DNA from 2 places in the Kitasatospora sp. NPDC001527 genome. Region 1 is predicted to be linked to the other one. Evidence: predicted binding sites of a transcription regulator. Region 1 holds the regulator's gene; the other holds the start of a gene.
The links. The regulator HspR, encoded in region 1, represses chaperone genes until heat shock. The targets are predictions, from matches to a motif close to TTGAGNNNNNNNNNCTCAA.
Positions count from the first base shown of each region.

Region 1 (14,983 bases):
AGGTGGCGAGCACCACGCGGGTGACCCCGGCCGCCGCCGCGCGGGCCAGCTGGTGCGCGATGAACGGGACGCCTGCCACCGGCAGCATGGGCTTGGGGGTGTGGGTGGTCAGCGGACGCAGTCGCGTGCCCTTACCACCGACCAGCATGATCGCCTCGGTCATGGTCTGCGCTGTTCCCCTTGTGGTCTCTGCGGCCCGGCCCGCGGGCCGATACCTCCGTCGGTGTGCTGGACGCCGTTCCGGGGGCCGGAACGGATCGACCGGCTCGCGGCCGGTCCGGCGCCTACTGTATTTCCTTCCGACCGAGCGGCCCCCCGGCGGCCCGGTGGTCGGCGCCCCGGCCGGTGCCCGCGCCGCGGCCGCCGGAGCGGAAAAGCCCGGCCCGGGCGGGCGCTGGCGGCGCCCCCCGGGCCGGGGTGGTTGTTGCAGAACTGTCGAACAACCGGGCCGGTTCCACGGCCCCGTCGGTGTGTCGGGCGCGCCTCAGGCGTCGACGGTCTGCGGCTCCTCGGCCCCGGCCGGCGGGATCGCCTTGACCGAGTCGAGCAGCAGCTGGGCGACGTCGACGACCTTCAGGTGCTCCTTGGCCGCGCCCTCGTTCTTCTTGCCGTTGACCGAGTCGGAGAGCATGACGAGGCAGAACGGGCAGGCGGTGGAGACGATGTCCGGGTTGAGGGACAGCGCCTCGTCGACGCGCTCGGTGTTGATCCGCTTGCCGATGCGCTCCTCCATCCACATCCGCGCGCCGCCGGCGCCGCAGCAGAAGCCGCGCTCCTTGTGGCGGTGCATCTCCTGCTGGCGCAGCCCCGGGACCTTGTCCATGATCTCGCGCGGCGGGCTGTAGACCTTGTTGTGGCGGCCCAGGTAGCAGGGGTCGTGGTAGGTGATGAGGCCCTCGACCGGGTTGACCGGCACCAGCTTGCCCTCGTCGATGAGGTGCTGCAGCAGCTGGGTGTGGTGGATGACCTCGAAGTGGCCGCCGAGCTGCGGGTACTCGTTGGCGATGGTGTTGAAGCAGTGCGGGCAGGTCGCCACGATCCGCTTGACCGGGGCGTCCTCGAGCGCCGCGTTCAGGGTCTCGACGTTCTGCGCGCCGAGCATCTGGAAGAGGAACTCGTTGCCCAGGCGGCGGGCGGAGTCACCGGTGCAGGACTCCTCCTTGCCGAGGATCGCGAACTTCACGCCGGCGGTGTGCAGCAGCTCGGCGAAGGCCTTGGTGGTCTTCTTCGCGCGGTCCTCCAGGGCGCCGGCGCAGCCCACCCAGTACAGGTACTCGACCTCGGCGGGGTCGATGTCCTCGCCGATCACCGGCACCTCGATGCCGGTCTCCTTCTTGAGCTCCTTGACCCAGTCCAGACGGGCCTTGGTGGCCATGCCCCAGGGGTTGCCCTTGTTCTCCAGGTTCTTGAGCATGGTGCCGGCCTCGGTGGGGAACGAGGACTCGATCATCACCTGGTAGCGGCGCATGTCGACGATGTGGTCGATGTGCTCGATGTCGACGGGGCACTGCTCGACGCAGGCGCCGCAGGTGGTGCAGGACCACAGCACGTCGGGGTCGATGACGCCGTTCTCCTCGGCGGTGCCGACCAGCGGGCGCTCGGCCTCGGCCAGGGCGGCCGCGGGGACGTCCTTGAGCTGCTCGGCGGTGGCCTTCTCGGTGCCCTCCATGTCCTTGCCGCCGCCGGCGAGCAGGTAGGGGGCCTTGCCGAAGGCGTGCTCGCGCAGGCTCATGATCAGCAGCTTGGGCGACAGCGGCTTGCCGGTGTTCCAGGCCGGGCACTGCGACTGGCAGCGGCCGCACTCGGTGCAGGTGGAGAAGTCGAGGATGCCCTTCCAGGAGAAGTGCTCGACCTGGGAGACGCCGAAGACGGCGTCGTCGGCCGGGTCCTCGAAGTCGATCGGCTGCCCGCCGCTGGTCATCGGGCGCAGTTCGCCGAGCGCGGTGGAGCCGTCCTCCTCGCGCTTGAAGTAGATGTTGAAGAAGCCCAGGAAGCGGTGCCAGGCGACGCCCATGGAGGGGTTGATGCCGATGGTGATCGCCCAGGCGAAGGAGATGCTGATCTTCAGCATCGCGAAGAGGTAGACCAGGTTCTCCAGGGTGCTGTGGGACAGGCCGCGGAAGGCCACCACCAGCGGGTAGGAGATCAGGTACGTGGCCTCGTAGGAGCCGACGTTCTCCAGCGCGCCCTCCAGGCCGCGCAGGATCATGATGCACAGGCCGATGCCGAGGATCGTGTACTCGACGTAGAAGGCCTGCCAGGCGATCGAGCCGGCGAAGCGGGACTTGCGGCCCGCCCGGCCGGGCAGGCTCAGCAGGCGGATCACGATCAGCGTCGCGATGCCCAGCGTGGTGAGGGTGCCGACCAGCTCGGTGAACAGCTCGTACGGCAGCCAGCCGCCGAGCACCGGCAGCACGAACTCGGCGTCGAACAGCTGGAAGAAGGCGGTCAGCAGGGTCAGGCCCAGGGTGAAGAAGCCGACCGCGACGAACCAGTGGGCGATGCCGACGATCCCCCAGCGGTTCATCCGGGTGTGGCCGACGAACTCCACGGCCACGGTCTTCACCCGCTGCGCGGGCTGCCCGAAGCGGGTGGCGTCCGGCTGGCCGGTGCGCACCACCCGGTAGATGTACAGCGCCGCACGAGCGGCGAGCGCGGTGCCGACCACGAATGTGACCAGCGAGATGACGATCGCTGCTAGCTGCATCGGCTCTCCGTCTCCTGCGGCTTGCGTGTTACGGGTGTGCGGTGTCCCCGAGGGGCAGTGTACTCGTCGGTAACTTCCAGGGCCGACGGCCCGGACATTACCGTTCGCCAACACTTCTCCTGAAGATGCTCAAGGTATGGCGGCAGTCACGCGCGCGCACGCGCGGCCCGGCCGGCCCGTCGCATCCGGAGGAACGGCTCAGCAAAGTTGAGCGAACCGGACTCATCCCTGTTGACGGCACCTACTTGGTCATGCATCCTTGAGCCCGTAAAGCTCAACTCTTCCGTGGAGGTATCTACGATGGCACGCGCGGTCGGCATCGACCTCGGCACGACGAACTCGGTCGTCAGCGTTCTGGAGGGTGGCGAGCCCACCGTCATCACGAACGCCGAGGGCGCGCGGACCACGCCGTCCGTCGTCGCCTTCGCGAAGAACGGCGAGGTGCTCGTCGGCGAGGTGGCCAAGCGCCAGGCGGTCACCAACGTCGACCGCACCATCCGCTCGGTCAAGCGCCACATGGGCACCAGCTGGAAGATCGGGCTGGACGGCAAGGACTTCAACCCGCAGCAGATCAGCGCCTTCGTGCTGCAGAAGCTGAAGCGGGACGCCGAGGCCTACCTGGGCGAGCAGGTCACCGACGCCGTCATCACCGTTCCGGCGTACTTCTCCGACTCCGAGCGCCAGGCCACCAAGGAGGCCGGTGAGATCGCGGGCCTCAACGTCCTGCGCATCGTCAACGAGCCGACCGCGGCCGCCCTGGCCTACGGCCTGGACAAGGACGACCAGACCATCCTGGTCTTCGACCTCGGCGGCGGCACCTTCGACGTCTCCCTGCTGGAGATCGGCGACGGGGTCGTCGAGGTGAAGGCCACCAACGGTGACAACCACCTCGGTGGTGACGACTGGGACCAGAAGATCGTCGACCACCTGGTCAAGGTCTTCCAGGCCGGCCACGGCGTGGACCTGTCCAAGGACAAGATGGCCCTGCAGCGTCTGCGCGAGGCCGCCGAGAAGGCCAAGATCGAGCTGTCCTCGTCCTCCGAGACCTCGATCAACCTGCCCTACATCACGGCCTCCGCCGAGGGCCCGCTGCACCTGGACGAGAAGCTCACCCGGGCCCAGTTCCAGCAGCTGACCTCCGACCTGCTGGAGCGCTGCAAGATCCCGTTCCACAACGTGATCAAGGACGCCGGCATCTCGCTCTCCGAGATCGACCACGTCGTCCTCGTCGGCGGCTCCACCCGCATGCCGGCCGTCGCCGAGCTCGTCCGCGAGCTGACCGGCGGCAAGGACGCCAACAAGGGCGTCAACCCGGACGAGGTCGTCGCCATCGGCGCCGCGCTCCAGGCCGGTGTCCTCAAGGGCGAGGTCAAGGACGTCCTGCTGCTCGACGTCACCCCGCTGTCCCTCGGCATCGAGACCAAGGGCGGCATCATGACCAAGCTGATCGAGCGCAACACCACGATCCCGACCAAGCGCTCGGAGATCTTCACCACGGCCGAGGACAACCAGCCGTCCGTGCAGATCCAGGTCTACCAGGGCGAGCGCGAGATCGCCGCGTACAACAAGAAGCTCGGCATGTTCGAGCTGACCGGCCTGCCGCCGGCCCCGCGCGGCCTGCCCCAGATCGAGGTCACCTTCGACATCGACGCCAACGGCATCATGCACGTCGGCGCGAAGGACCTCGGCACCGGCAAGGAGCAGAAGATGACCGTCACCGGCGGCTCCGCGCTGCCGAAGGACGACATCGAGCGCATGATGCGCGAGGCCGAGCAGTACGCGGAGGAGGACCACAAGCGCCGCGAGGCCGTGGAGACCCGCAACCAGGCCGAGCAGCTCGTCTACTCCACCGAGAAGTTCATCGCCGACAACGCCGACAAGCTGCCGGCCGACGTCAAGACCGAGGTCGAGACCGCCATCGGCGAGCTCAAGGAGGCCCTGAAGGGCGAGGACATCGCGAAGATCCGCGAGGCCTCGGAGAAGGTCTCCACCACCGCCCAGAAGCTCGGCCAGGCGCTGTACGCCAACGCCGACGCCGCCGGTGCGGCCGGTGCGGGCGCGGGTGCCCCCGGTGACGCCGGTGCCAAGGACGACGACGTCGTCGACGCCGAGATCGTGGACGACGAGAAGCCCAAGGGCGGTGCGGCATGACGGAGAAGCCGCAGGGTGCCCAGCCCGGCGACGACTCCGCCGCCGAGGAGGCCGTGATCAAGGCGGCCGAGGAGGCCGCCGCGGCCGGGGCCGAGGGCTCCGCCGCCTCCGGCACGGAGGCGCTGGCCGCGGCCAAGCGCGAGCTGGCCGAGCGCACCGGCGACCTCCAGCGCCTCCAGGCCGAGTACCAGAACTACCGCAAGCGGGTCGAGCGCGACCGGCTGACGGTCCGCGAGATCGCCGTCTCCAACATCCTGGAGTCGCTGATCCCGGTGCTGGACGACATCGGCCGCGCCCGCGACCACGGCGAGGTGACGGGCGGCTTCAAGTCCGTCGCGGAGTCGCTGGAGACGGTCGTCGCCAAGCTGGGCCTGCAGCAGTTCGGCAAGGAGGGCGAGCCCTTCGACCCGACCATGCACGAGGCACTGATGCACAGTTACTCCTCGGAGGTCACCGAGGACACCTGCGTCCAGATCCTCCAGCCCGGCTACCGGATCGGCGAGCGGATCATCCGCCCGGCGATGGTCGCGGTCGCGGAGCCCCAGCCGGGCACCCAGAGCACGTCCGGCCCGGACGCCGACCCGGCCAAGGGCGGGGACGGGAAGGACCAGGCCGACGGTGGCTCGGACAGCTGACCGGCGGTGACAGCTGACAACCCCCGCGCTGCGGAGTCGTACGCCGGCCAGTACGGCGGCCGGCTCCGCAGCGCGTTGTCGATCTGCCCGGGCACGGACCACCGTGTCCGGCGCGTTGACAGCACAGTGACGATGGACCTCGGGAGGTGGCGCCGGCCATGAGCGGCAAGGACTACGTGGAGAAGGACTACTACAAGGTCCTCGGCGTGCCCAAGGACGCCAGCGCCACGGAGATCAAGAAGACCTACCGCAAGCTGGCGCGCGAGTTCCACCCCGACGCCAACAAGGGCGACACCAAGGCCGAGGAACGCTTCAAGGACATCTCCGAGGCGTACGACGTCCTCTCCGACGAGAAGCGCCGCAAGGAGTACGACGAGGCCCGCAGCCTGTTCGCCAACGGCGGCTTCCGCCCGGGCGGCCCCGGCGGCACCGGCAGCTACAGCTTCGACTTCGGCGACCTCTTCAGCGGCAGCCAGGGCGGCGCCGGCGGCGGGATCGGCGACGTCTTCGGCGGCCTGTTCAACCGCGGCGGCCGGCAGGCCCAGCCGCGCCGCGGCGCCGACGTCGAGACCGAGGTGACGCTCTCCTTCGAGGAGGCCGTCGACGGTGCCACCGTCCCGCTGCGGATGACCAGTCAGGCCCCCTGCCGGCTCTGCAACGGCACCGGCGCCAAGTCCGGCACCACCCCGCGGGTCTGTCCGACCTGCGTCGGCTCCGGCACGGTCAGCCGCGGCCAGGGCGCCTTCGCGCTCTCCGAGCCCTGCCGGGACTGCCGCGGCCGCGGCATGATCGTCGACGACCCGTGCCCGGACTGCCACGGCAGCGGCCGCGCCAGCTCCGCCCGCACCATGCAGGTCCGGATCCCGGCCGGCGTCCAGGACGCCCAGCGGATCCGCCTCAAGGGCAAGGGCGCCCAGGGCGAGCGCGGCGGCCAGCCCGGCGACCTGTACGTCACCGTCCACGTCGACCCGCACCCGGTCTTCGGGCGCAAGGGCGACAACCTGACCGTGACCGTCCCGGTCACCTTCCCCGAGGCCGCGCTCGGCGGCACCATCGAGGTGCCGACCCTGAACGGACCGTCGGTGAAGCTCAAGCTGCCCCCGGGCAGTGCCAACGGCCTCACCCTGCGGGCCCGCGGCAAGGGCGCCACCCGCAAGGACGGCACCCGTGGCGACCTCCTGGTCACCATGGAGGTCGTGGTCCCCCAGCAGGTCACCGGCGACGCCCTGACCGCTCTGGAGCAGTACCGCGAGGCGACCGCCTCCGACGACCCGCGAGCCGCTCTCTTCCGGGCGGCGAAGGGAGCGTGACGACCAGATGACCCCCGACGACCCCATCGGCCCCGGCCTCGGCGACGGCCTCCCCGGTGGCGGCGGCCCCCGCCGCACCACCCGGCGGACCGCCCCGCAGCCCCAGTACGTGCTCACCGAGGAGACCCCGGTCTACGTGATCTCGGTGGCCGCCGAGCTCTCCGGCCTGCACCCGCAGACCCTCCGTCAGTACGACCGGCTCGGCCTGGTCAGCCCGGACCGCACCGCCGGCCGCGGCCGCCGCTACTCCGCGCGCGACATCCAGCAGCTGCGCGAGGTCCAGCGGCTCTCCCAGGACGAGGGCATCAACCTGGCCGGCATCAAGCGGATCATCGAGCTGGAGAACCAGGTCACCGCCCTCCAGTCGCGGATCGCCGAACTGGTCGACTCGCTGGAGGGCGCCGCCACCGCCCTGCAGCAGCGCGAGGCCACCATCCACGCCTCCTACCGCCGCGACCTCGTCCCCTACCAGCCGCCCACCCCGCACTCCAGCGCCCTCGTCGTCTGGCGCCCCAAGCGCTGACGGCCGGCCCGCCGCCGCGCACCGCTGCCGGTACCCGCCGTACAGCGGGTACCGGCAGTATCGTTCCAATGCGAAGGTTCAGCGAGCACGGAACCGGCCGAACACCGCGCGCCGGCCGGTACGGGGGCCGCGGCGCCTAGGATGCCCACGGCGGACCCGGTCCGCGCAGTTCACCCGGTCCAGCCAACGGCGAGGAGCCGCAGATGAGTGCCGGACAGAGGTCTGGAGCCGCCCCCGAGGAGGTACTGTCTCCCGAGGCCCGCGGCCTGTACCAGAAGGCCCTGCGCCACGACGGGCCGCTGTCGGACGAGCGGGGCTGCCCGCTGTCCCCGGAATCCGACCACGAACCGCTCCAGGAACTGCTGCGGCTCGGACTCCTCAATCCCGAGGTCGGCCCTCCGGGGACATTTGCCGTGAAAGACCCCCGGCAGCTCGCGGAATCGGCGTCGAACAACCTCCAGATGCAGGCCGCCGACCTTCTCCGCCGCTCCATTTCGCTGCACGCGACGCTTCAGGAACTCGGCCTCGAATACCAGGCCCACACCACCGGACCGGAACCCGGCGGATCAATTGAGTACGTCCAGGGCCGCGGCACGATAAACCAGCTCCTGGAAACGCTGTTGGAGAACGCCTCGCGCGAGATGCTGACCGCGCAGCCCGGCGGCGGACGGGCGGCCGACGCATTGCGGATCGCCATCGACCGGGACATGAGATTCGTTCAGCGCGGCGGCACCATCCGGACCCTTTACCAACCGGGTGCGCGCTATTCCAATCCGACGGTCGACTACGTCCGGGAAATCACCCAGGCCGGCTGCCAGGTGAGAACCATCGACGAGGCGTTTGCCAAGCTCATCGTGCTGGACCGCAAGGTCGCCGTGGTGACCGTGGGCGGCGAGGAGAATCGCGACCGGGCGGCCTTCATCCGGGACGAGGCCGTGATCAGCTACATCGTGCACGTGTTCAGCAGCCAGTGGGAGCGGGCCATCCCCTTCACCGGGAGCCACGAAATCCCCCGCCAGGTCGTTTCGAGCATGCGTCAGCAGATCATCCGCATGATGCTCCAGGGAGCCGGCCACAGAACGATCGCCCGCCGTCTCGGACTGAGCGAGCGCACGCTGGCCCGCCATATAGCCGAACTCCGCGAGGAACACGAAGTGGAGACGCTCTTCCAGTTGGGCTGGAAACTCGCGCAACTGGAAGAAGGACCGATGCTGCCCGATGCATCGGTCCTTCCTCTTGACGGCCCAAACTCCTACCAGTGACTGTCCATGTCGAGCATGGCAACCTGCCGCTGTTCGGCCCCCCAATGGGAGTCTTCAGCGGTGGCCGAGCCCACTCCAATGAGCATGGCGATGCCCAGGAGGAATGCAGAGACAGCAATACGGCGCGCCTTCAGCACAACATCACTCCTTTCAAGACAACTTACTGCGAGCATCGACTCATCGGGCGACGGTCGCACTAATGCGACCATATGATGACCCATGGAGGGCCTGCGTGTCACGCCCCAGTACACCCGCAGAAGCGCTGGAGAGGGCTGGCAGGAGCACGCCGTCGGCGTCTAGTCTCGCCCCGAACAAGCCCACCTGATGTGAGCACATCCAACGTACCGGCCCGTACGCTCAGAAGCGTGTCATCTGACTGCCTGGCAGTCAGATGCCAGCACGACGCTGTGGACGCCAAGACCCGTCTCATTGGACGATCAACCCGCCCGTCGCAATAACCTACGTTGATTGTTCAGGCAGGACGGAACAGCACCTCGGAGCAGCGGTGCCATGTCTTCTCGCCTGACCACCACTTCCCCGGAGTCGTCATGAGCGAGCCCTATCTGCGCGACCTCCCCACGCAGGCCCATGAGGGCCGGCGTGCACGCGTGTTCCTGGCCGCGCCGCTGATGCGGTTGACCGGGCCGGCGGACAGTGTGGTGACCCTCGCCAGCCGGACGCGGCTGACGACCCTGCGCACCACCCTCCTCCGCAGCGGCGCCGCCGTCTACAGCGCCCATCACAGTGACGCCTGGACCGTCGCCGGGCGCGCCCCCGAGCCCCGTGTGCCGTCCGACTTCCGCGCGCTCCAGTCCGCGGACCTGGTCTTCGCCTACGTCGGCGCGCCGCTCTCCGCCGGCGTGAGCCTGGAGCTCGGCTGGGCGTCGGCACTGCGCAAGCCGATCGTCCTGCTGGTCGACGAGGCCATCACCCACAACCCGCTGATCGCCACCATCGAGCAGGTCGCCCCCGTCCTGCCGCTGGTCTTCGACGACACCTGGTCCCAGGAGGCCCTCCACCACACCGTGGAGACCGCCCTCGACTGGGCCGGCATGGCGCTCTCCCTTCGCGAGGGCTTCTGGACCGCCCCCGGCGAGCAGTTCACCGTCCCCCGCCAGCAGCCCCCCGCCGTCGGCCCGTCCGGCTACTGGCCCACCGGAGCCGCGACCGGCTGACCCCCGTTCAGCCACGCCGCGGGACCCCGCGTCCACCGGTTCCCGGGTGACGGCCCAGCGCGGTCCCGGCCGGGCCGTCAGGAGCCCTTCCCGGGCCTCCCGGACCGGCCGGGTCATCCGCCGTCACGGCCGCCCCGCATCAGCCAGCCGAGCTGGAAGAGGGTCTGGGCGCCGTAACGGTCCCGCAGCCGCGAGATGTGGGCGGCGACGGTGCGCTCGCTCAGGCCCAGGCGGGTGGCGACGGCGCGCTGGGTGAGGCCCCGGGCCAGCAGCCGGCCGACGCGTTCGGGGGCGCTGTGGGCGGGGCCCTGGCTGAGGACGGCGGACCAGTCGGTGGCGTCGGCGCGGGACCAGTCACGGTCGAAGGCGTTGACGATGAAGGCGATCGCGGCCGGGTCGGTGATGAACGCGGCGGTGCTGTGGTCGTCGCTGGCGGAGATGACCGCGACCGCGCGGTCGAAGACCATCAGCCGCTGGAAGGGCTCGTCCAGGATCCGGATCAGCGAACCGCGCCGGGTGACCTCCTCGGCGTAGGCGAGCGCGGGGGGCTCGGAGAACGCGACGGGCTGGTAGACGGTGCGCAGCGAGCAGCCGCGCTGGAGGAGCTGGACGTCCTGCTGGATGGCGATCTTGAGCGCGTCCGCCGGACGGGCGCCGGGCTGGGCGGTGAGGACCTCGGTACGGCAGTCGGCGACCAGCTGGGAGATCCGGTGCCGGATGTGGATGTGGCCCTCGATGTAGACCGCGCCGCCGGAGCGCTCCGGCGGGCGGGGCATCGCGTCGTAGGCGCGGGTGAGGGAGTCCAGGGCGCCGGGCAGGTTCTCGGCGCGGACCAGCAGACGGGTGGCCTCGCTGCGCAGTTCCGCGCCCAGGCGGTCGCTGACCGAGCGGGGGCTGACGGCCGTGTAGCAGGCGTCCATCGGATTGGGCATCAGCAGGCCGATGGAGACGAGCTGGCGGACGCCGTCGCGGTCGGACTCGGGGACGTCGGCGAACCGGACGCGGCCGCCGTCGGCGAGGATCGCGAGGTAGACGCGGCGGGCGGCCTCGTCGGGCTCGCCGGCCGCCGCGGCACCGGCCGCGCCGTCGCCGGCGCCCTGGGTGGTGCTCGGGTCGGCCGTCGCCTCGAAGCTCACGTCGAACCGCTCCCTGCCGGATGCTCTCGGGTGGTGGTGCTCCGCGCGCCGCGCGGGGCGGCCGGCGGTGATCACGGTACTGGGGACCGACGGTCCCCCGGACCTCGGGTGCCGTCGCACGCGGGTCCGGGGGCCGCCGGTGTACGCCATGTCCCAGCGCTTCCGGCGAGGCGGAGCAGCAACGCCTCGCCGGCTCCGGTCCCGGGGGCCATCACCACACATGGCGTCCCGGCCGGCGCTCTTCCCCCCGATATGCAGGCACGTGCGGACGTGCCGGTCGCATCCAGCAATGAAGAGCAAGTCGCCGTCATCGGGCTGCGGTGGCCCGGACGACCTGGCGTGACTCCACCCTCACAGCGTGACGGCCGGTGAACAAGTGCCACCCTGCTGCATGTTCTCGCAATTGCATGAACCTGCACCGCCGGCCCGGCGCGGCCTCGCGCGGCTTGCTTCCGGTTTCTGCTAACCCGCAGGTCAGCGCGGTGCAGCGGGGCTTTTCCGACCGTCCGTCCGGTCGGTCGCGGAGTCGCGTGTTCCGGAACCCGGCCGGTTCCCGGGAGCAGCGGCAGCCCCCATCGGGCGAACGGACCTCAGCGGGCGAGCAGCCGGCCGCCGGCCAGTGCGGTCACCGTGCCGCCCGCCGCGAGCGCCCAGCCGGCCAGCAGCAGGACGAACAGGCCGGCGGCGAGCCCGGTGAAGCCGGCGAACCCGGTGTGCCGGGCGAGCGCCGCCGCCCCGGTGACGCAGGTGCCGACCGGGAAGGTGAAGGCCCACCAGGTCATCGCGAACCCCATCCCGGCCCGCCGGGCGCGCAGGTTGGCGGCGACGGCGAGCAGCAGCCAGAGCATCGCGACGCCGAGCGCCGCCACCCCGAACAGCTCGGCGAGGGCGAGCGCCACGGGCGCCAGGCCGGGCAGGACCGTTCCTGCCGCGTCGGCGAGCTGGTGGACGGCGGTGGTGGACTGGCCGAGCGGGCCGAGCACCAGGAAGAGCGTCGGGGTGAGCGCCAGGGCCGGCAGCTTGCTGTGCACCAGGCCGGTGAACACCACCGGCAGCAGCGCCAGGGTGGCCAGCAGGCCGATCCCGAACAGCGCCGCGCAGCCGTACAGCAGCGCCTCGCGGGCGGCGCCGGCCGGCAGGTGCGGGACGAGCGCCGGACCGGTGGCGGAGGCGACCAGCGGGGCGACCACCGGCAGCAGCCAGGTCGGGTTGGCGGCGAGCGGGGAGACGGCGTGCCGGGTGATCATCAGGTACGGGATGCCGGCCGCGACGGCGAGCGCGTACAGCGTGCCGGCCGTCCAGAGCACGAGGTCGAGCGCGACGGCCGGGTCGGTGCCGATGACCCGGGAGCCGACGGTCAGGGTGCCGAGGCCGACCGAGAGCAGCGCCATCGGCGGGCAGCCGTAGAAGACCGCGGTGGCCGGGTTGTCCAGCAGCTGCTCGCGGGCGGCCGCGCGGTGCCGGGTGAGGTGGACGGCCCGGCCGGCGCCGACCACCAGCAGGCCGGCCAGCCCGAGTGCCCACATCACCTCGGCGAAGCCGATCAGCCCGGGCCACCGGACGGGCAGGGCGGCCGCGCCGTTGGCCGTGATCGCGGTGCCCATGACCGCCGCGTACCAGTTGGGGCCGAGCTGGCCGGGGTCGAGGCGGCGGACGCGGGTGGACGGGCGTGGGCGGGGCGCGGTGCTGAGCAGGGTGGCCATGGCACCCACCGTCGCCCGGGGCGGCGGGCGCCGGTAGCGCCGCCCGCTCTATGAGGGCATAGCCTGAGCCTATGGCCCTCTCTCCGCGCGTCCCCGAACTCGGTGCGCTGGAGCTGCTGCTCGCGGTGGCCCGGCTCGGCAGCGTCGGCCGGGCGGCCGCCGAACTGGGGGTGAGCCAGCCGACCGCGAGTGCCCGGATCAAGGGCATGGAGCGGCAGATCGGCGTCTCGCTGCTGGAGCGCTCCCCGCGCGGCTCGCGGCCCACCGAGGCGGGCCGGCTGGTGGTCGAATGGGCGCGGCAGGTGGTGGAGGCGGCGCAGGCGCTGGACGCCGGGATCGACGCGCTGCGCGAGCGCCGGGACGCCCGGCTGACCGTGGTGGCCAGCCTGACCGTCGCCGAGTACCTGATGCCGGGCTGGCTGCTGGCCCTGCACGCGGTCAGCCCGGGCACGGCGGTGACGCTGCGCACCGCCAACTCGGCGGACGTGGCCGGTCACGTGCTGGCCGGGGACGCCGACCTCGGCTTCGTCGAGGGGCCGCTGCCCCCGGCCGGGCTGGCGGGCGCGGTGGTGGCGGCCGACCGGCTGGTGGTCGTGGTGGCGCCGGACCATCCGTGGGCGCGGCGCCGCTCGCCGCTGTCCGGGCGGGAGCTGGCGGCGACCCCGCTGGTGCTGCGCGAGCCGGGCTCGGGCACCCGGGAGGTGCTGGAGATGGCGCTGGCGCCGTACGGGGGCACCGCGCCGCCGCGGCTGGAGCTGGCCTCGTCGACGGCGCTGAAGGCGGCCGCGATGACCGGCGCCGGGCCGGTCTGCCTGAGCGAGCTGGCGGTGGTGGAGGAACTGGCCACCCGGCGGCTGGTGGCGGTGCGGCTGGTACCGGAGCTGGACCTGCGGCGGCCGCTGCGGGCGGTCTGGCCGGCCGGGCAGCGGCCGACCGGCCCGGCCCGGGAGCTGCTGGCGCTGACCCGGCGGACGGCCGGCACCCACCAGGCGCGGATGGCGCAGGCGCGGACCCTGCCGCCGAAGGCGGCCCGCAAGCCCGCCGGCCCGCCGGAGCGCCCCGCGCTGCGGGTCCGCCCCGACCGTTCATCCAAAAGTTGAGCGGAATAGACTCAAGTTAGTGCATGCTGTAGACAGCAGACATCACGCACGACGAGGGAGGACCCCCCAGCAGTGGACGCCAGCAAGTTCACCACCAAGACGCAGGACGCCCTGTCCGCCGCGATCCGGCAGGCCGGGGCCGTCGGCAACCCGGACGTCAAGCCGGTGCACATCCTGATCGCCCTGCTGGAACAGCCCGAGGGCATCGCCAGGCCGCTGCTGGAGGCGGTCGGCGCGGACGTGTCCCGGCTCGACGCCGAGGCCCGCCGCCAGCTCACCGCGCTGCCCAGCGCCTCGGGCGCCACCGTCGCCGCGCCGCAGCTGGCCCGCGACACCCTGGCCGTGCTGACCGAGGCCGGCAAGCGCGCCGACGACCTCGACGACCAGTACGTCTCCACCGAGCACCTGCTGGTCGGCCTGGCCGCCGAGGGCGGGACGGTCGCCGAGCTGCTGGTGCGCCAGGGCGCCACCCCGAAGGCGCTGCTCTCCGCGTTCAAGGACGTCCGGGGCAGCGGCCGGGTCACCTCGCCGGACCCGGAGGGCACCTACAAGGCGCTGGAGAAGTACGGCACCGACCTCACCCAGGCCGCCCGGGACGGCAAGCTCGACCCGGTGATCGGCCGGGACCAGGAGATCCGCCGGGTGGTCCAGGTGCTCTCCCGCCGGACCAAGAACAACCCGGTGCTGATCGGCGAGCCCGGCGTCGGCAAGACGGCCGTGGTCGAGGGCCTGGCCCAGCGGATCGTGGCCGGCGACGTGCCGGAGTCGCTGCGCGGCAAGCGGCTGGTCGCCCTGGACCTCGGCGCGATGGTCGCCGGCGCCAAGTACCGCGGCGAGTTCGAGGAGCGGCTGAAGGCCGTCCTCAACGACATCAAGCAGAGCGACGGCCAGGTCGTCACCTTCATCGACGAGCTGCACACCATGGTCGGCGCGGGCGCCGGCGGCGACTCCGCGATGGACGCCGGCAACATGCTCAAGCCGATGCTGGCCCGCGGCGAGCTGCGGATGGTCGGCGCCACCACGCTGGACGAGTACCGCGAGCGGATCGAGAAGGACCCGGCCCTGGAGCGCCGCTTCCAGCAGGTGCTGGTCGGCGAGCCCAGCGTCGAGGACTCCATCGCCATCCTGCGCGGCCTCAAGGGCCGCTACGAGGCGCACCACAAGGTGCAGATCGCGGACGCCGCGCTGGTCGCCGCGGCCACCCTCTCGAACCGGTACATCACCTCCCGCTTCCTTCCCGACAAGGCGATCGACCTGGTCGACGAGGCGGCCTCCCGGCTG
Region 1 is NZ_JBEPAM010000039.1:12,882-27,864, reverse strand. It holds partial or broken gene manB (mannose-1-phosphate guanylyltransferase) at 1-163, opposite strand, end outside; gene ABT238_RS28325 ((Fe-S)-binding protein) at 485-2,707, opposite strand; gene dnaK (molecular chaperone DnaK) at 3,008-4,858, shown strand; gene grpE (nucleotide exchange factor GrpE) at 4,855-5,493, shown strand; gene dnaJ (molecular chaperone DnaJ) at 5,652-6,803, shown strand; gene ABT238_RS28305 (heat shock protein transcriptional repressor HspR) at 6,811-7,326, shown strand; gene ABT238_RS28300 (helix-turn-helix domain-containing protein) at 7,530-8,588, shown strand; gene ABT238_RS28295 (hypothetical protein) at 8,579-8,725, opposite strand; gene ABT238_RS28290 (hypothetical protein) at 9,137-9,763, shown strand; gene ABT238_RS28285 (LuxR C-terminal-related transcriptional regulator) at 9,877-10,899, opposite strand; gene ABT238_RS28280 (TDT family transporter) at 11,490-12,602, opposite strand; gene ABT238_RS28275 (LysR family transcriptional regulator) at 12,674-13,702, shown strand; gene clpB (ATP-dependent chaperone ClpB) at 13,775-14,983, shown strand, end outside.

Region 2 (14,983 bases), on a different contig from region 1:
GACCTTCGACGCGCCGGCGCCCGGTACCCCGCAGCGGGGTACCGGGCGTCCGGGGGCCGGCTCAGCCGAGCAGGCGCTTCAGCCGTTCGCCGGCCGCGCCGAGCACGCCGCGGGCCTCGGCGAGGCGCTCGGGCGTCACCCCGCCGTCCCGGGCCGCGTCGCGGACCTGGTCGCGGAACCGGTCGAGCAGCCGCTCCAGCTCCCGGGCCGGGTCGCCGGCCGGGTCGGTGGCGGTCCACGGCGGCAGGTCGGCCGGGCTCCCGCCGGTCGGCTCGTCCTTGTCCAGGTCGATCCGGGTGACGGTGACCCGCTCCGCGGTGGGCGCGCCGGCGGAGGGCGCGGTCCGCTCGTCCGCCGGGTGGCCCCAGCGGGCGGCGTCGGCCAGCCCGGCCAGCCCCTTGGTCAGCTCGGAGAGCCCCTCGGCCAGTCCGGTCGACCAGTCGCCGCGGGCCGCGTGGTCGCGCACCTGCTGCTCGACCCGGCGCTTGATCCGCAGCGCCTCCTGCTGGGCCGCCGTCCGGGCCGCCCTGGACTGCTCGCGCAGCCGGCGGGCCTCCTCCTCGGCCGCCTTGGCCTTGGCCTTGGCGGCCTTCTCCTGCTCCTTGGCCCGCTTGGCCTGCTCCCTGGCCTGCCGCTTGAACTGGGCGAACTCCTCCTTGGCGCGCTGCCAGGCGGCCTGGTCGCCCCAGGGCCCGGCCCACGGGTTGCCGCCGCCGTCCCCGGCCCCGTTCCCGTCGTCGTCCCCGTCCGCCGCCTCCGGTCGCGGGGCGTTCCTCCGGGCCTGCTCGGCCGCGCCCCAGAGCTGCTCGCGCAGGTCCTGGGCGCTGTCCCGGACGTCCTCGCGGATCGCCCCGGCCAGCTGGGCCACCGAGTCGTGGATCTCCAGCTCCAGCTCGTCGAGCTCGCCCTGCCGGGCGGCGAGTTCGGCGCGGCCCGCGTCGGTGAGCCGGTAGACCTTGCGGCCGCCCTCGGTGCTGTGCGCGACCAGACCCTCCTGCTCCAGCTTGGCCAGCCGGGGGTAGACGGTGCCGGCGGACGGCGCGTACAGGCCCTGGAAGCGCTCCTCCAGCAGGCGGATGACCTCGTAGCCGTGGCGCGGGGCCTCGTCGAGCAGCTTCAGCAGGTAGAGCCGGAGCCGGCCGTGGCCGAAGACGGGGGTCATGTCAGGACTCCTTGGTGAGGTCGGGGCCGGTGGACGGGCCGTCCGCGGCGGGCAGCTCCCGGACGACGGCCTGGGCGTCGTCCTCGGCGTCCGGCCGGTGCAGCACGGTGACCGCGCCGGAGACGGTGGTGACCGAGAGGCTGCCCTTGCCGTCGCCGAGCTGTCCGGAGAGGCGCTTGGTGCCCCAGCTGCCGCCGACCTTGAGCTGCTCGAAGCTGGAGGAGAGGTCGCCGCTGGTGGTGCCGGCCTCGACCCTGGTGTCGGCCAGCGAGGGGAGCCGGACGCCGACCGCGCCGCTGACCGTGTTGACCTTGATCTCGGTCGGGGTGGCGGCGGCGAGGTCCAGGGTGACCGCGCCGGTGACGGCGTTGGCGGTCACCTTCTCGGCGGTGCCGGCGACCACGGTGAGCCGGCCGGAGACGGTGTTGAGCCGGAGCTGTCCGGCCACCGCCTGGGCGTCGACGTCGCCGGTGACGGTCTTGGCGTCGGTGCGGCCGGCCAGGCCGACCAGGGTGATGTCGGCGTTGGCGGTCTGCGTCGAGACGTGCCCGGTGAAGCCGGAGACCGTCGTCGTGGCGGAGACGGTGCCGACCTTGACCTCGGTGCCGGCCGGCACGGTCAGGCTGACCGCGGCGGTCCGCTTGCGCTTGAAGGAGGAGAAGAAGCCCTTCACCGACTCGACCGACTTGAGGACGTCGCCGAACTCGTTCCAGCTGCTGAGGTCCTTGTACGTGACGGTGAGCACGCCGTCGACCAGGGTGACGTGCAGCGGCTCGCCCGTGAGCTCGGTGACCTCCAGGCGGGCGGGGCCCTCGGCGGCGACCACGTTGACCGTGCCGTCGACCGTGCGTACCTGCAGGGTCCGGACCGCCTCCTCGATGGTGATCTTCTCGGGTCCTTCGACCGTCCACTGGCTCATCTCCGCCGCCTCCCTCTCGGACTCGCGATGTATCGCGTTCTCTCGTAAAGACGATATATCGCGTGACGGCGAAGTCAAGGGAGCCCGACCCGGAGGCCGACCCGGAGCGGACCCGGAGCGGACCCGGAGGTCAGCCCCTACGGGGGCATGCGAAAGGGCCCGGAGGCGGTTGCCTCCGGGCCCTTTCGGCGGCCGTTCACCGGGTCAGCCGGTCACTCGTCGTCCTCGTCGTCGAGCCGCGCCAGCCAGGTGGCCAGCCGCTCGACCGGGACCTCGAAGTCCGGGTTGAGGTCGACGAACTCGCGCAGGCGCTCGGCCAGCCACTCGAAGGTGACCTCCTCGTCGCCGCGCCGGCTCTCCAGTTCCTCGATGCCGCGGTCGGTGAAGTACACGGGTCGCTCCGGTCCGATGGGGATAAGACCTGGTCAGGATAGACCGGGTCAGCTCGCGCGGTAGGTGTTCAGGGTGACCTTGGCGGCGCCCGTGGTGGGGTCCGCGACGTCCACGGCGGCGATGGCGATGTTGCGGGTGACCCGGTCGCGGATGCACAGCAGCCGGCCCGGGGTGACCCGGTTGAACGTCAGGTCGGTGTCCGGCCGGGAGTCGATCGCGATGGCGCACTGCTCGGGGGTGATGGCGGTCTCGGTGATCACCGCGAAGTCGGACTTGTTGTCGCCGACGCTCTCGAAGGAGTCGGCCCGGCTGCCGCTGGAGGTGGACTCCCGGCTGAGGCCGAGGCCCCACTTCAGGTCGGAGCCGCGCGGCACCACGGTGCCGGCCGTGAGATCGATCCGGTAGGCCTCGCTGGAGTACTCGGCGGCCGGGATGGAGAGCGGCTTCTTCTCGATCACCGGCTGGTAGCCGGCCGGCCGGGCCGGCGCGGTGACCCCGCCGGCCGAGGGCGAGGTGCTCGGCGCGGCGCTGACCGCCGCCGAGGTGGGGCTCGGGGTGGCGGTCGCGGAGGGCGTGGTCGCGGCCGGGGTGGTGGCGGCCGGCGGGGCGGCGGGCTGGTCGCCCGCCGGCTTGTCCTGGGCGCTGCTCTGCTTGTCGTCGCCCTTGTCGATCTTGGACATCAGCACCACGCCGCCGGCCGTGCCGCCGAGCGCCATCACCAGGGCGACCGTCAGCAGCACCTTCCACGAGACGCCGCCCTTGCGGGCCGGCTCCGGCGCGGGCGCCGGGGTGTCGGTCACCACCGGGCCGGGCGGCGGGGTGTCGTAGGACGGCGGCTCCGGGCGCAGCTGGACGGTCGGCGGGGTGCCGAGCAGCGGGCCGGTGGGGGCCTCGGCGGGCGGCTGGGCGGCGCCGTACGCGCCGAGCGGCGGCGGGACGAAGCCGGGCGGCGGGGTGTCCGCCGCGGCGGGGCCGAACCCGGGTGGCGGCGGGCCGAAGGACGGCGCGGTGGCCTGGTGGGTCGGGGGCGCGGCCGGCGGGGCCGCGGCGAAGGACGCGCCGCTCGGCGGGCCGGCCGGGGGAGCGGGCGGTGCGGCGGGCGCGGCCGGCAGCGGGGTGGGCGGCGTCTTCGGCAGGTCCGAGCGGCGGGTGATCTCGGTGTTGACCTGCTTGGGCAGCCAGTCGTCGGAGAACCGCAGCTGCCCGCCGACACTCGGGTGGTTGCGGGCGATGTCGATGATCTCGGCCGGCTTCGGCCGGTCCTCGGGGGACTTCGCGAGGCAGCGCAGGATCAGCTCGCGCAGCCCGGCCGGGACGGCGTCCAGGTCCGGCTGCTCGTGCACCACCCGGTAGAGCACGGCGGTGTCCGGGCCGTCGCCGAACGGCGCCGCGCCGCCGGCCACGTACGCGGCCAGCGCGCCGAGCGCGAACACGTCGGTGGCCGGGGTGACCGGGCGGCCCTGGGCCTGCTCGGGCGACATGAAGGCGGGCGAGCCGATCCGGTAGCCGGTGCCGGTGAGCGCGGTGGCGTCGGCGGCCCGGGCGATGCCGAAGTCGATCACCCGCGGGCCGTCGCCGGCCACCAGGACGTTGGCCGGCTTGAGGTCGCGGTGGACCACCTCGACGCTGTGGATCGCCTGCAGGGCCTCGGCGATGCCGCCCATCAGCAGCAGCACGGTGCGCACCGGCAGCGCGCCGTTCTCGCGCACCACCTGTTGCAGGGACGGGCCGGGCACGTACGCGGTGACCAGCCACGGGGCGTCGGAGTCCAGGCCGCCGGAGTCGATCACCTGGGCGGTGTAGAGGCCGTGGATCCGCTGGGCGTTGGACACCTCCTGGGCGAACCGGCGGCGGAACTCGCCGTCCTCGGCGAACTCCGGGCGGACCACCTTGAGTGCCACCGGCCGGCCGCCGGGGGTGTACGAGAGGTAGACCCGGCCCATGCCGCCGGCCCCGAGCCGGGCGAACAGCCGGTAGCCGCCGACCTCCCGGGGGTCGTCCGGAAGCAGCGGCTGGAAGACCGGCGGGAGCGGTGCTGCGGTGGCGTCCCGTGGCGTGTCGGCGGTCATGCGGTTGATCCCCCTGGGAGAGCGGTGAGGTCCACCGGACCGGCGGCGGCGGGCGCGCGACGGGCGCCCGGACGGCGGTCTGGCGAGGCATAACCTACCGACCCGTCAGAACGCCGCGCAGGTCGGTGCCGGTTTGGTTGCAGAGCTGGGACCTTCGCACACGGCCCGCGCACCGGCGTGCCCGGTGCCGGAGACCGCCCCGGCCCCGGGAACGGCGGCGGCCCCCCGTTCCCCTGGAGTGCAGGGGGACGGGGGGCCGAGGTGCCGGGATCCGCGCGACCGACCGGGGGTCAGAGCGTGAAGATCTCCTCCAGCAGCTGCTGCTGCTCGGCGCCGTGCCGCTTGGCCGAGCCGACCGCGGGGGCCGAGGAGGCCGTGCGGGCGACGCGGCGCAGGCGCGAGCCGCCCGCGCTGCGGCCGATGACGACCTGCAGGTGGTCGACCAGGTTCATGGCGATGAACGGCCAGGCACCCTGGTTGGCCGGCTCCTCCTGCGCCCAGACGAACTGGACGTCGTCGCCGTAGCGGGCCAGCTCCTCCTGGAGCTCGGCCACCGGCAGCGGGTAGAGCCGCTCGACCCGGACGATCGCCGTGTCGGTGATCCCGCGCTCGGTGCGGGCCGCCTCGACGTCGTAGTAGAACTTGCCGGCGGTGATGACCACCTTGCGGACCTGCGCCGGGTCGACGGTGGAGTCGCCGATGACCGGGCGGAACGAGCCGGACAGGAACTCCTCGGTGGCGCTCGCCGCGGCCTTCAGGCGCAGCATCGACTTCGGGGTGAAGACGACCAGCGGCTTGTGGTGCGGGTTGTGCGCCTGCCAGCGGAGCAGGTGGAAGTAGTTCGACGGCAGGGTCGGCATGGCGACCGTCATGTTGTTCTGCGCGCACAGCTGGAGGAAGCGCTCCGGGCGGGCGGACGAGTGGTCCGGGCCCTGGCCCTCGTAGCCGTGCGGCAGCAGCAGGGTGACGCCCGAGTGCTGGCCCCACTTCTGCTCGGCGGAGGCGATGTACTCGTCCACCATGGTCTGCGCGCCGTTGACGAAGTCGCCGAACTGCGCCTCCCACATGACCAGCGCGTTCGGGCGGGTCAGCGAGTAGCCGTACTCGAAGCCCATCGCCGCGTACTCGGACAGCAGGCTGTCGTACACGGTGTAGCGGGCCTGGTCCTCGGTGAGGTACTGCAGCGGGGTGTAGTCCTCGCCGGTGGCCCGGTCGATCAGGACGGCGTGCCGCTGGCCGAAGGTGCCGCGGCGGCTGTCCTGGCCGGCCAGGCGGACCGGGTGGCCCTCCATGAGCAGCGAGCCGATGGCGAGGGTCTCGCCCATCGCCCAGTCGATGGTGTTGTCCTCGACCGAGGAGGCGCGGCGCTGCAGCTGCGGCAGCAGGCGCGGGTGGACGGTCAGCCAGTCCGGCAGGTTGACCTGGGAGGCGGCGATCCGCTTGACCATCTCCTGGGAGATGCCGGTCCGGATGGTGACCGGGAAGTCGGCGACCGGCTTGCCGCCGGTCGCGGCGGCCGGCGCCTGGGCGGCGTCGCGGACCTCGGCGAAGACCTTCTCCAGCTGGCCCTGGAAGTCCTGGAGCGCCTGCTCCGCCTCTTCCATGGTGATGTCGCCGCGACCGATCAGGCCCTCGGTGTACAGCTTGCGCACCGAGCGCTTCTTGTCGATCAGGTCGTACATCAGCGGCTGGGTGAACGACGGGTTGTCGGCCTCGTTGTGACCGCGGCGGCGGTAGCAGATGAGGTCGATCACCACGTCCTTGTGGAACTCCTGGCGGAACTCGAAGGCGAGCCGCGCGACGCGGACCACGGCCTCCGGGTCGTCGCCGTTCACGTGGAAGATCGGGGCCTCGATCATGCGGGCCACGTCGGTGCAGTACATCGAGGAGCGGCTGGAGGCCGGGGCGGCGGTGAAGCCGACCTGGTTGTTCACCACGACGTGCACGGTGCCGCCGGTGCGGTAGCCGCGCAGCTGCGACATGTTCAGGGTCTCCGCGACGACGCCCTGGCCGGCGAAGGCCGCGTCGCCGTGGATCTGGATCGGCAGCACCGGGAAGGTGGTGCCGCCCTGGTCCAGGATGTCCTGCTTGGCGCGGGCGATGCCCTCGACGACCGGGTCCACGGCCTCCAGGTGGGAGGGGTTGGCGGCCAGCGAGACCTTGATGGTCTCGCCGTCCAGGCCGGTGAAGGTGCCCTCGGAGCCCAGGTGATACTTCACGTCGCCGGAGCCGTGCATCGACTTCGGGTCGAGGTTGCCCTCGAACTCGCCGAAGATCTTGCCGTACGGCTTGCCGACGATGTTGGCCAGCACGTTGAGGCGCCCGCGGTGGGCCATGCCGATGACGGCCTCGTCGAGGCGGTGCTCGGCGGCGGCGTCGATGGTGGCGTCGAGCAGCGGGATGAGCGACTCGCCGCCCTCCAGCGAGAAGCGCTTCTGGCCGACGTACTTGGTCTGCAGGAAGGTCTCGAAGGCCTCGGCCGAGTTCAGCCGGCGCAGGATGCGCAGCTGCTCCTCGCGCTCCGGCTTGGTGTACGGCTTCTCCAGGCGGTCCTGCAGCCACTTGCGCTGCTTCGGGTCCTGGATGTGCATGTACTCGATGCCGACGGTGCGGCAGTAGGTGTTGCGCAGCAGGCCGAGGATGTCGCGCAGCTTCATCATCCGCTGGCCGCCGAAGCCGCCGACCGCGAACTCGCGCTCCAGGTCCCACAGGGTGAGGCCGTGGGTGGTGACGTCCAGGTCGGGGTGCTTGCGCTGCTTGTACTCCAGCGGGTCGGTGTCGGCCATGAGGTGGCCGCGGACCCGGTAGGAGTGGATCAGCTCCATGACGCGGGCGGTCTTGTTGACCTCGTCGTCGTGGGTGGTGGCCACGTCGGTGGCCCAGCGGACCGGCTCGTACGGGATCCGCAGCGACTCGAAGATCTCGTCGTAGAAGCCGTTCTGGCCGAGCAGCAGCTGGTGGATCGTGCGCAGGAACTCGCCGGACGCCGCGCCCTGGATGACGCGGTGGTCGTAGGTCGAGGTCAGCGTCATGATCTTGGAGACACCGAGGCGGGCCAGGGTCTCCGGGGCGGAGCCCTGGAACTCGGCCGGGTACTCCATGGCGCCGACGCCGACGATGGTGCCCTGGTTCTGCATGAGGCGCGGCACGGAGTGCACGGTGCCGATGCCGCCGGGGTTGGTCAGCGAGACCGTGACGCCGGTGAAGTCGTCCATGGTCAGCTTGTTGGCGCGGGCCCGGCGGACGATGTCCTCGTAGGCCTGCCAGAAGCCGAAGAAGTCGAGGGTCTCGGCCTTCTTGATGGCCGCGACGACGAGCTGGCGGTCGCCGTTCGGCTTGACCAGGTCGATGGCCAGGCCGAGGTTCACGTGCTCGGGCTTGACCAGGTAGGACTTGCCGTCCTCCACCTTGTAGCTGTGGTTCATGCCCGGGGAGGCCTTGACGGCCTGGACCAGGGCGTAGCCGATCAGGTGGGTGAAGGAGACCTTGCCGCCGCGGGCGCGCTGCAGGTGGTTGTTGATGACGATGCGGTTGTCGATCAACAGCTTGGCCGGGACGGCGCGCACCGAGGTCGCGGTCGGCACCTCCAGCGAGGCGTCCATGTTGGTCGCGACGGCCTTGGCCGGGCCGCGCAGCTGGACCAGCTCGGGGCCGGCGGCCGCGGGGGCGGGCGTCGGCGCCGGGGCGGCGGCCTTGGGGGCCGGCGGAGCGGCGGGGGCGGCGGCGAGCGGCGCGGGAGCCGGGGCGGCGGCCGCGGCCGGCTGCACCGGCGCGGGAGCGGCCGGAGCGGCGGGGGCCTGAACGGCCGGCGCGGCGGCGGGCGCGGGGGCGGCGGCGGGGGTCGGCGTAGCGCCGGCCTGGGTCGCGGCCTGGGTCACTGGGGTCACCTCGGTACCGGGCTTGTAGTCGGCGAAAAAGTCCCACCAGGCTCGGTCGACCGAGTTCGGGTCCTGGAGGTACTGCTGGTAGATCTCGTCGACGAGCCACTCATTGGGGCCGAAGCCAGTGGAACTTGCCGAGCTGTTGGGGTGTTCAGGGGACTGTGGCGACACGGCGGCAACCGCCCTCTTCCGCTTCCTTTTGGGATGTTTGGACAGCGGGGATTAAGGCTACGCCTCCGACCAGTGATCGCGCAGTCCCCGGGGGGCAGGCGTCGCCCAGATCACAGTCCTGACCTGCGGTTTGGCTGAAAATGTGCGTTAGAAAGCCGTGCCGGAGGGGAACCGACCGGTTCTGATCGCCCCCCAAATACAGACAAAATAGGACAAAGGGGGGTTTGGGCCCCGGGAGCGGCTCTGTGTCGGATCTGTGACATTCGTCCGCTTCGCCCGGGGCCCGGTCAGCGCGGGCCGGGCAGCCGGACCTCGATCCGGCAGCCGCGGGCGGCCTCGGCGACCTCGATCCGCCCGCCGTGCAGGTCCACCGCCCAGCGGGCGATGGCCAGGCCCAGGCCGGTCCCGCCGTCCGCGCCCGGTCCGGCGGCGGTCGCGGTGCCGCTGCGGCCGAACCGTTCGAAGACCCTGGTCCGGTCCGCCGCGGGGATGCCGGGACCCTCGTCCTCGACCTCCAGCAGCAGCGCGCCCGGCCCCTCGCCGGGCCGGGCGCGCACCGTCACGGTGCCGCCGGGCGGGGAGTGCTTGCAGGCGTTGTCGACCAGGTTGGCGACCACCTGGTGGAGCCGTTCCGAGTCGGCGACGCCGGTCAGGCCCACCGGGCTCACCTCCAGCGCGAGCCGGACGTCGCCGCGCCGGGAGAACGCGCCGCCCGCCGTCGCGCCGTCCACGGTGACCCCGCGCAGCACGCCGTCCAGGAACTCGCGCACCTCGAAGGGGCGGGCGTCCAGGGCGACCACGCCGTCGTCGATCTTGGAGAGGTCGAGCAGGTGGGTGACCAGCCGGCCGAGCCGCTCGGTCTGCTCCAGCGCGGCACCCAGGGTCGCCGGGTTCGGCTGGACGACGCCGTCGACCACGTTCTCCAGCACGGCGCGCAGCGCGGCGATCGGCGTGCGCAGCTCGTGCGAGACGTTGGCGACCAGTTCGCGGCGGTGCCGGTCGGCGGCCTCCAGGTCGGCCGCCATCTGGTTGAAGGTGGCGGCCAGCTCGCCGATCTCGTCGCGCGAGTTCACCTCCACCCGGCGGCTGTAGTCGCCGGAGGCCATCGCGCGGGCGGCGGCGGTCATGTCGCGCAGCGGGGCGGTCAGCCCGTGCGCGAGGAACTGCATGAAGAGCAGCGAGGCGATCATCGAGAAGATCATGATGATCCGGATCTGGGTCTCGGACCGGATCGCCACGACCACCATGCCGGTGGCCAGGAAGACCGACACGATCACCAGGAGGGCGAGCTTGCCCTTGATCGAGCGGACCGGGTCGAGCGGCCGGATGTCGGCCCAGACCCGTTTCGCGGCGCGGGCGGCCAGGGTGGGCGGCCGGCTGCCGTCGAGGTCCCCGTTGCGTTGCTGTGGAAAGGTCATTGGTCCCCTGTGATCCCCCGCGTGGGTGCGCACGGCGGTCCGGGACACGGGCCCCCCGGCGGCCCGGTGTCCGGAGGCGAGCGCTACGAGAGCGGGGCCTCCAGTGCGTATCCGACGCCGTGCACGGTGCGGATCCAGCTGGCGCCGATCTTCCGGCGCAGCGCCTTGACGTGGCTGTCGACGGTGCGGGTGCCGGACGCGTCCGTCCAGTCCCAGACCTCGGCCAGCAGCTGCTCGCGGGTGAGCACGGCGCGCGGCTGGGCGGCCAGGCAGGCGAGCAGGTCGAACTCGGTCGGCGTCAGGTGGACGTCGCCCGAGGCCAGCCGGACCCGGCGCTGGACGTGGTCGATCTCCAGCTCGCCGAAGCGCAGGCTGCCGAGCGCGGGCGTGCGGGCGGCCTGCTGGGCGCGCTCGACGCGGCGCAGCAGCACGTTGACCCGGGCGGCCAGTTCGCGCATCGAGAAGGGCTTGGTCATGTAGTCGTCGGCGCCGACGCCGAGGCCGACCAGCAGGTCCGTCTCGTCGTCCCGCGCGGTGAGCATCAGGACCGGCACCGGGCGCTGGGCCTGGATCCGGCGGCACACCTCCAGGCCGTCGAAGCCGGGCAGCATGATGTCGAGGACGACGAGGTCGGGCTGCCAGGTGTGGAAGCCGTCGACGGCGCCCGGGCCGTCGTGGGCCACGGCGACCTTGAAGCCCTCCGCGCCCAGCCGGGCCGCGATGGACTCGGCGATCGTGGGCTCGTCCTCGACCACCAGCACTCTGCGCTGACTGCTCACCGTGCCGCCGGCGTTCTGGTTGTCCTGCTGAATTTCTGTCACGGTCACGCCACCGCCCCCAGGGCTGCGGGCCGGCCATCTGTGGGGATGGCGAAGGCTCCGCTCGTAGTCTTGTTCCGTCGTGGACTGTGCCGGGTCCGCCGTCCCGTCGCGTGCGAGGGATCGGCGAGGGCGCACGCGCCGCTCACTTCTCCCGCACACCTCGCAGCGTACGGACAGCGGGTGTTTCCCGGCAGGTGGACCGGGCATTTCCGGCCCGCGGGCCGGTTTGCCGGGCCGACTGTCGGGCCCACTCGGAAGTGGGCACGGGCCGATACCTTACCCGGCGTTTTTTCACTCCGTAACGGTACGTATGCACATCAGTTGACGCCAAGCCGCCGGTCAGCGGGGACGGGCCCCCGGGTGGGGGAAGATGGTCTGGACCAATGCGGCCGTCCGGCGGACCGGCCCCGTTCAGCGTTCTCCCAGCCCGCTCCCAGGCGCCGGCCGTACCGTGACCACGACAAATCGCGGGGGGTGGGATTTCCGGTACGCGCCGGTACGTTGGACACGCGCGGGGGCGACGGCTGCGGACGGTGGAGCGGAGGCGACGTGACGGAGCGACAGGTGCGCGCCGGGCGTGGCGTGCCGCCGTACGGGATGCTCCGGCACGGCCTGCGGGCCGGGGCGGTCGACTGGCTGCTGGCCCGGGTGCCGACCCCGCGGCGCAACCCCTTCGCGCTCGGCTACCTCGCCGTGGTCGGGGCCACCGCCACCTTCGCCCAGCTCGCCGACCCGGACCTGGTGCTCCGGCTCCAGGAGGCGTCCAGCTCGGACGGGCACAACCTCTTGCGGCACCCGCTGCGCGCCCTGCTGCTGAGCGGCTTCTGGGTGGCCGGCGCGGACTGGGTGCCCTACCTGTGGGCCTTCGCGCTCACCGTCGCGCCGCTGGAGCGCCGGGTCGGCCCGGGCCGGGCGGCCGCCGTCTTCGCCGCCGGGCACATCGGCGCCACCCTGCTCTCCCAGGGCGTGGTGATCGTCGCGGTGGAGAGCGGGCACCTGGAGCCGGCCGCGATGGACTACCTGGACATCGGCGTCAGCTACGGCGTGCTGGCCAGCCTCGGCGCGCTGGCCGGGCTGCTGCGCCCGGCGGGGCGGACGGTCGCGCTGGGGCTGGCCGTCGCGCTGATCGCCGAGCAGATCGCCGCCGACCGGGACCTGGTGACCGGGGTCGGCCACCCGGTGGCACTGCTGGCCGGAGTGGTGCTGTGGCGGTGGCTGCGCCGCTGGGACGGGTACCGGCCGCACCGCACCCGGCTCGGGACGGCCGGCGAGCGCCCCCGCCCGGCTTCCGCGCCCGCCTCCGCGCCCGCGCCCTCGCCGGGCCGGGCCGCGGTGCTGGACCGCTTCCGAGCCGTCCCGGGCCGACGTTTTTGACGGTGCCACCAGGGCCGGTTTCGCGTTCGCTCATGGCGAACGAAGTGCGGGGAACAACCGGCGGGCGCCAGGCCTTAGTCAGGTCGACTCAAGTTCGCTGACTGGGGAGAGATCATGGCATCGACGTCCACACCGCTCACCCTGCCCGTGCTGCCGCTCGACGACGAGGTCGTCCTGCCGGGCATGGTCGTTCCGCTGGACCTGAAGGACACCGAGGTCCGCGCCGCCGTCGAGGCCGCGCGCGCCGCCGCCACCGGCAGCACCGGGAAGCCGCAGGTCCTGCTGGTCCCGCGGGTGGACGGCTCGTACGCGGCGGTCGGCACCCTCGCCACCGTCGAGCAGGTCGGCCGGCTGGCCGACGGCCCCAACGCGATCGGGCAGCCGGCCGCGCTGGTCCGCGCGGTGCGCCGGGTGCGGATCGGCGTCGGCACCACCGGACCGGGCGCCGCGCTCTGGGTGGAGACCACGCCGTTCCGGGAGTCCTCGGCCGGCACCCCGGTGGCCGGGCGCGCCGCCGAGCTGGTCAAGGAGTACAAGAGCCTGTCCACCCAGTGGCTGCGCAAGCGCGGCGCCTGGCAGGTCGTCGACCGGGTGGCCGCCATCGAGGGCGTCGGCGAGCTCGCCGACAACATCGGCTACGCGCCCTTCATCACCCCCGAGCAGAAGCTCAAGGTCCTGCTGGAGGCCGACCAGGTCGCGCGACTGGAGTACGCGCTCGGCCTGCTCCGCGACCACCTCGCCGAGGAGGAGGTCAACGACACCATCCGCAAGGACGTCGAGGAGGGCGTCGCCAAGCAGCAGAAGGAGTTCCTGCTCCGCCGCCAGCTGGAGGCCGTCCGCAAGGAGCTGGCCGAGCTGAACGGCGAGCCGGCCGACGAGGAGGAGGACTACCGCGCCCGGGTGGAGGCCGCCGACCTGCCCGAGAAGGTCCGCGAGGCCGCGCTCAAGGAGGTCGACAAGCTGGAGCGCTCCAGCGAGCAGTCGCCCGAGGGCTCGTGGATCCGCACCTGGCTGGACACCGTCCTGGAGCTGCCCTGGAACGAGCGCACCGAGGACTCCTACGACATCGCCGGCGCCCGCGCGGTGCTGGACGCCGACCACGCCGGCCTGGCCGACGTGAAGGAGCGCATCGTCGAGTACCTGGCCGTCCGCAAGCGCCGCTCCGACCAGGGGCTCGGGCTGGTCGGCGGCCGCCGCGGAGGCGCGGTGCTGGCCCTGGTCGGCCCGCCCGGCGTCGGCAAGACCTCGCTCGGCGAGTCGGTGGCCCGCGCCATGGGCCGCACGTTCGTCCGGGTCGCGCTCGGCGGCGTCCGGGACGAGGCGGAGATCCGCGGCCACCGGCGCACCTACGTCGGCGCGCTGCCCGGCCGCCTGGTCCGGGCGATCAAGGAGGCCGGCTCGATGAACCCGGTCGTCCTGCTCGACGAGATCGACAAGGTCGGCTCCGACTACCGGGGCGACCCGGCCGCCGCCCTGCTGGAGGTGCTCGACCCGGCGCAGAACCACACCTTCCGCGACCACTACCTGGAGGTCGAGCTGGACCTCTCCGACGTGGTCTTCCTCGCCACCGCCAACGTGCTGGAGGCCATCCCCGAGCCGCTGCTCGACCGGATGGAGCTGGTCCGCCTGGACGGCTACACCGAGGACGAGAAGGTCGTCATCGCCCGCGACCACCTGCTCCCGCGCCAGCTGGAGCGGGCCGGACTCAAGGACGAGGAGGTCGCGGTCGACGAGCCGGCGCTGCGCAGGCTCGCCGGCGAGTACACCCGCGAGGCCGGCGTGCGGAACCTGGAACGGGCCATCGCCCGGGTGCTGCGCAAGGTCGCCGCGCAGAACGAGCTGGGCGAGCGCGAGCTGCCCGCCGCGATCGGCGCCGACGACCTGCGCGCCCTGATCGGCAGGCCGCACCACGTCCCCGAGGCGGCCCAGGAGCCCGCCGAGCGGCGCACGGCGGTGCCCGGCGTGGCCACCGGCCTGGCGGTCACCGGGGCGGGCGGCGACGTCCTCTACATCGAGGCCTCGCTCGCCGACGCCGAGACCGGCGGCACCGGGCTGACCCTGACCGGCCAGCTGGGCGACGTCATGAAGGAGTCCGCGCACATCGCGCTCTCCTACCTGCGCTCGCGCGGCGCCGAGCTGGAGCTGCCGGTCACCTCGCTGCGCGACCGCGGCGTGCACCTGCACATCCCGGCCGGAGCCATCCCCAAGGACGGCCCGAGCGCCGGCATCACCATGACCACGGCGCTGGCCTCGCTGCTCTCCGGGCGCAAGGTGCGCCCGGACGTGGCGATGACCGGTGAGGTGTCGCTGACCGGGCGGGTGCTGCCGATCGGAGGGGTGAAGCAGAAGCTGCTCGCCGCCGACCGCGCCGGGATCACCACGGTGATCGTGCCCAAGCGGAACGAGGCCGACCTGGACGACGTGCCCGCCGAGGTGCTGGAGCGGCTGACCGTCCACCCGGTCGCGGACGTCCGGGAGGTGCTGGAGCTGGCCCTGGAGCCGGCCGCCGTGCTGGTGGCGGCGGCCTGACGGCCCCGGCCCGCCGCCCGCCGCGCCCGTCCCGTCCGGTGGTCCGCCGGACGGGACGGGCTGCGGTGCGCGTGCCAGACTGCGAGGGTGCCGTCCTTGACCCAGCGCGTGCTGGCCCGGGTGCCGGAGCGGGTGCGCCCCCTCCTGGTCCGGCACCGCAGGCTGGTGAAGTTCCTGCTGGTCGGCAGCGGCTGCTTCGCCCTGACGCTGCTGATCAACTACGCGCTGCGGCTCACCGTGCTGGAG
Region 2 is NZ_JBEPAM010000048.1:47,048-62,030, forward strand. It holds gene ABT238_RS31440 (PadR family transcriptional regulator) at 62-1,162, opposite strand; gene ABT238_RS31445 (DUF4097 family beta strand repeat-containing protein) at 1,164-2,081, opposite strand; gene ABT238_RS31450 (DUF6104 family protein) at 2,294-2,473, opposite strand; gene ABT238_RS31455 (serine/threonine-protein kinase) at 2,522-4,543, opposite strand; gene ABT238_RS31460 (multifunctional oxoglutarate decarboxylase/oxoglutarate dehydrogenase thiamine pyrophosphate-binding subunit/dihydrolipoyllysine-residue succinyltransferase subunit) at 4,834-8,595, opposite strand; gene ABT238_RS31465 (HAMP domain-containing sensor histidine kinase) at 8,883-10,013, opposite strand; gene ABT238_RS31470 (response regulator transcription factor) at 10,097-10,834, opposite strand; gene ABT238_RS31475 (rhomboid-like protein) at 11,384-12,208, shown strand; gene lon (endopeptidase La) at 12,323-14,737, shown strand; gene ABT238_RS31485 (GtrA family protein) at 14,825-14,983, shown strand, end outside.
Region 2: the regulator HspR is predicted to act here: its motif matches at 12,282-12,300, upstream of lon (endopeptidase La).